One region of the Actinoplanes sp. NPDC051475 genome, then DNA from elsewhere that is predicted to be linked to it. Evidence: riboswitches for the same ligand, from Rfam matches in the RefSeq annotation. Region 1 holds a riboswitch; the other holds the start of a gene.

Region 1 (2,449 bases):
TCGCCCGCCGCGCCGACCGCCTCGAGGCCCTGGCCGCCGAGCTGACCGCCGCCTACGGCGTACCGGTCGCCGTCGTGCCGCTGGACCTGGGCCTGCCCGGCGCCGGGCAGAAGCTCGCCGCGGCCGTGGCCGAGCGCGGCCTGACCGTGACCAGCGTCATCAACAACGCCGGGTTCGGCACCTACGGGCCGTTTCACGGCGAGGACCCGCAGCGGCTCGCGGAGGAGATCGCCGTCGACGTGGCGGCCCTGGTCGACATCAGCCGCGCCTTCATCGAGCCGCTCCGGGCCGCCGGCACCGGCGTGCTCGTCAACGTCGCCAGCGTCGCCGGCTACCAGCCCAGCCCGGCCATGGCCGTGTACGCCGCCACCAAGGCGTTCGTGCTCAGTTTCACCGAGGCGCTCTGGCAGGAGTCGCACGGCACCGGCCTGCGCGTGCTGGCCCTGTCCCCGGGCGCTACCAGCACGGAGTTCTTCGAGGTCGTGGGCACCGACGCGGCGGACGGGGGCACGAAGCGGCAGACCGCCGCCGAGGTCGTCGACGTGGCGCTGCGTACCCTCGACCGCCGGGACCCGCCGCCGAGCGTGATCTCCGGCCGCCGCAACCGCCTGCTGGTCGGCCTGAGCCCGCTGCTCAGCCGCCGCCGGAAGGTGATGGTGATGGGCGCCCTGCTCGCCCGCGGCGCCTGACCAGCGGGTGCCCGGATGCGTCGTCCAACTGACGGGACGGCGCCCTCCGGGCCGGTCGATACGACCGCCTTCGGGTATTCTTATGCGCCAGGCCGAGGGGCGCTGCGACGGGGACCACCCGCCACGCTCGGACTGGAACCACACCGACCAAGGGCGCCTCCGAGATTTTCGCGGAGGTGGTCACTGTGTCTTCGACATCCCAGGCGGCAGAGCTGCGCCGGCTGATGGCCGAGCGTGTCCTGGTGCTCGACGGCGCGTGGGGCACGATGCTGCAGGGCGCGAAGCTCGCCCCGGCCGACTACCGCGGCGAGCTCATCGCCGCCGACCACCCCAAGGACGTCACCGGCGACCCCGACCTGCTCAACCTGACCCGGCCGGACGTCATCCTCGACGTCCACCGGCAGTATCTGGCGGCGGGCGCGGACATCACCACGACCAACACCTTCACCGCGACCAGCATCGCCCAGGCCGACTACGGCCTCGAGTCGCTGGTGCGGGAGATGAACGTGCGCGGCGCGCAGCTCGCCCGGCAGGCCGCCGACGAGGCCGGGGGCAGGTTCGTCGCCGGGTCGGTGGGCCCCCTCAACGTGACCCTCTCGCTGTCGCCGCGGGTCGAGGACCCGGCCTACCGGACGACCACCTTCGACAAGGTCAAGGCGGCGTATTCGGAACAGATCGCCGCACTGGCCGAGGGCGGCGTCGACCTGCTTCTGATCGAGACCATCTTCGACACGCTGAACGCCAAGGCCGCCATCGCCGCCGCCCGCGAGGTCGCCCCGCAGCTGCCGCTGTGGATCTCGGTGACCATCGTGGACCTGTCCGGGCGCACTCTGTCCGGGCAGACCGTCGAGGCGTTCTGGCGCTCGATCGAGCGGGCCGAGCCGCTCGTGGTCGGCGTGAACTGCTCGCTGGGCGCGGCCGAGATGCGCCCGCACGTGGCCGAGCTGGCCCGGCTGGCCGGCACCTACGTCGCCTGCCACCCGAACGCCGGCCTGCCCAACGCGTTCGGTGGCTACGACGAGACCCCGGCCGAGACCGCGGGCCTGATCCGCGAGTTCGCCGATGAGGGCCTGGTCAACATCGTCGGCGGCTGCTGCGGCACGTCCCCGGCACACATCGCGGCGATCGCCGGCGCGGTGCGCGGCAACACCCCGCGTACGGTCGCCGAGCCGCAGCGCACCACCCGGTTCAGCGGCCTCGAGCCGTTCGCGATCGGCCCGGACACCGGCTTCGTGATGATCGGCGAGCGCACCAACGTCACCGGCTCGGCCAAGTTCCGCCGCCTCATCGAGGCCGACGACTATCAGGCCGCGGTGGCCGTCGCCGCCGAGCAGGTACGCGGCGGCGCGAACCTGCTGGACGTCAACATGGACGCCGACCTGCTCGACAGCGAGCGGGCGATGACCACGTTCCTCAACCTCATCGCGACTGAGCCCGAGGTGGCCCGGATCCCGGTGATGATCGACAGCTCGAAGTGGAGCGTGCTCGAGGCCGGACTCAAGTGCGTGCAGGGCAAGGGCGTGGTCAACTCGATCAGCCTCAAGGAGGGCGAGGAGTCGTTCCTCGAGCAGGCCCGCAGGATCCGCGACTACGGCGCCGGCGTGGTCGTGATGGCCTTCGACGAGCAGGGCCAGGCCGACACCGCCGAGCGTAAGGTCGCGATCTGCGGACGCGCGTACGACCTGCTCGTGCAGCAGGCCGGGTTCGCGCCCGAGGACATCATCTTCGACGCCAACGTGCTCGCGGTGGCCACCGGCATC
Region 2 (2,449 bases), on a different contig from region 1:
TCGTAGCGCCGGTTCTCCCGATCGAAGGCGTCGACCACCGCCGCGTTCCCGCCGGCGCCCGCGTACAGGGAGTAGACGGCGCGGACCGCCGGGTTGCCGGCCAGCACCTCGCGGGTTCCGATGTGGACGGCCTCGGGACGGTTCTCCTCGTCCACGACCTCGAACATGCGGCGGCCCGCGGCCCGGGTGCGCATCTCGGCCCGGAATCCCATCTCCCGCTCGTCCTCGCCGCGGAACGAGCCGTGCCCCCGGACGACCAGGACGTCGCCGGCGCGTTCGGCCAGCCACTCCTGCACGAGGTAGGCGGCGGTGGCGCCGGCCGCGCGGTTGTCGATGCCGACGTACGCGGCGCGCGGGCTGGTCGGCAGGTCGGTCACCAGCGTCACCACCGGGATGCCCTGCCGGGCCAGCCGGGCGACGGCGGCCACGATCTCCGGTACGTCCGGTGCCTTGAGGATCACGCCGTGCGACTTGGTCCGGCCGACCTTGTCGAGCACCGCCACCAGATCGGTCACGCCGGCGCTGTCGAGCAGGTGGAACCGGGAACGGATCACTGCCGGGCGCATCGCGGGCACCTCGGCCTCCAGCGCCGCGCGGACGCCGGTGGAGAACCGCGCCGGGGCCTGCACGATCACGTCGATCATGAAGGTACGGCCGCCGACGCGCAGCTGGGACTGCTGCCGGTCGAGGTCCGCGATCGCCTGCTCCACCTCGCGGACGGTGCTCGACCGGACGCCGCCGCGCCGGTGCAGCACCCGGTCCACTGTGGCCGGGCTGAGGCCGGACTGGGCGGCGATCTCGCGGATGCGGTACGGGTGCTTCACCCCGTACACGATGAGTGGTTTTTGAGGTCTTTTCAAGGTAGTTTGATGTTGTTTCCCTCCCAAGCCTGACGGCATAGACATCTGCCTTGATGACTTCCCGGAGCTGGTCGGGCGGACCACCGACCCGGCCGACGCCGCCTTCTTCAACCCGGCCCCTCTTCCACGGCGCCGGCTCGAACCGCAGCTGATGCGGCAGGCACTCGCCGAGTAGTGGGACACGTCACAATTCGAGAAGGCCCTGCGCGATCAGCAGGAGCGACGCGGGACCTCCGCCGGAGCGGGTTCCCGATCTTGGAATCGCGGCGTTATGGTAGTTGGGCGCCCGACGTGGCGCTGCCCCTTGCCGAGAGGCGCTGCGACGGACCTGCCGGTCCGCCACGCTCGGCGTGCGGGCCAATGTCGCAAGGGCGCCTCCTTACGAGGGGGTGCCCTTCTCCATGTCGTCCCGTCTTCAGCAACTCAACGGCATCGACTTCGCGGTGGCGGACCTGTCGCTGGCCGCCTTCGGCCGGCACCAGATGCGTCTCGCCGAGCATGAGATGCCCGGCCTGATGTCGATCCGCGAAGAGTTCAAGGCCGCGCAGCCGCTGCGCGGCGCGCGGATCGCCGGCTCGCTGCACATGACCATCCAGACCGCCGTGCTCATCGAGACGCTCGTCGCGCTCGGTGCGCAGGTCCGCTGGGTCTCCTGCAACATCTTCTCCACCCAGGACGAGGCCGCCGCGGCCATCGTCGTCGGCCCCGAGGGCACGGTTGAGGCCCCCTCCGGGACCCCGGTCTTCGCCTGGAAGGGCGAGACGCTGGAGGAGTACTGGTGGTGCACCGAGCAGCTCTTCGACTTCGGTGACGGCCTCGGCCCGAACATGATCCTCGACGACGGCGGCGACGCCACCCTGCTGGTGCACAAGGGCGTCGAGTTCGAGAAGGCCGGCGCGGTCCCCGCGACCACCGCCGAGGACAACCACGAGTACACGATCATCCTCGACACCCTGCGCCGCAGCCTGGCGTCGGACGGCCGGCGGTTCACCAAGATCGCTGCCGAGGTCCGTGGCGTCACCGAGGAGACCACCACCGGCGTGGCGCGCCTCTACAAGTTCGCCAAGGTCGGCGAGCTGCTCTTCCCGGCGATCAACGTCAACGACTCGGTCACCAAGAGCAAGTTCGACAACAAGTACGGCATCCGCCACTCGCTGGTCGACGGCCTGAACCGGGCCACCGACGTCATGCTCGGCGGCAAGCTGGCCGTGGTCTGCGGCTACGGCGACGTCGGCAAGGGCTCGGCCGAGACGCTGCGGGGCCAGGGTGCCCGCGTCGTGGTCACCGAGGTCGACCCGATCTGCGCGCTCCAGGCAGCGATGGACGGCATGCAGGTCGCCCGCATCGAGGACGTGGTCTCCGAGGCCGACCTCTTCATCACCACGACCGGCGGCACCGAGATCATCACGGTCGAGCACATGGCCGCGATGAAGCACAACGCGATCGTCGGCAACGTCGGCCACTTCGACGACGAGATCGACATGGCCGGCCTCGCCAAGGTCCCGGGCATCGAGAAGGTCGAGGTCAAGCCGCAGGTCCACGAGTGGCGCTTCCCGGACGGGCACGCGGTCATCGTGCTCTCCGAGGGC

What was found. Region 1 has a riboswitch for S-adenosylhomocysteine ahead of metH (methionine synthase). Riboswitches for the same ligand answer to the same signal wherever they lie in the genome.
Region 2: it holds a riboswitch for S-adenosylhomocysteine, as region 1 does, so the genes downstream of both, ahcY (adenosylhomocysteinase) here and metH (methionine synthase) in region 1, are expected to answer to the same signal.

What each region holds. Positions count from the first base shown of each region.
Region 1 is NZ_JBFAZZ010000001.1:585,666-588,114, forward strand. It holds gene AB0368_RS02605 (SDR family NAD(P)-dependent oxidoreductase) at 1-689, shown strand, start outside; S-adenosyl-L-homocysteine riboswitch at 778-855, shown strand; gene metH (methionine synthase) at 875-2,449, shown strand, end outside.
Region 2 is NZ_JBFAZZ010000023.1:44,710-47,158, reverse strand. It holds gene AB0368_RS34150 (LacI family DNA-binding transcriptional regulator) at 1-824, opposite strand, end outside; S-adenosyl-L-homocysteine riboswitch at 1,164-1,244, shown strand; gene ahcY (adenosylhomocysteinase) at 1,262-2,449, shown strand, end outside.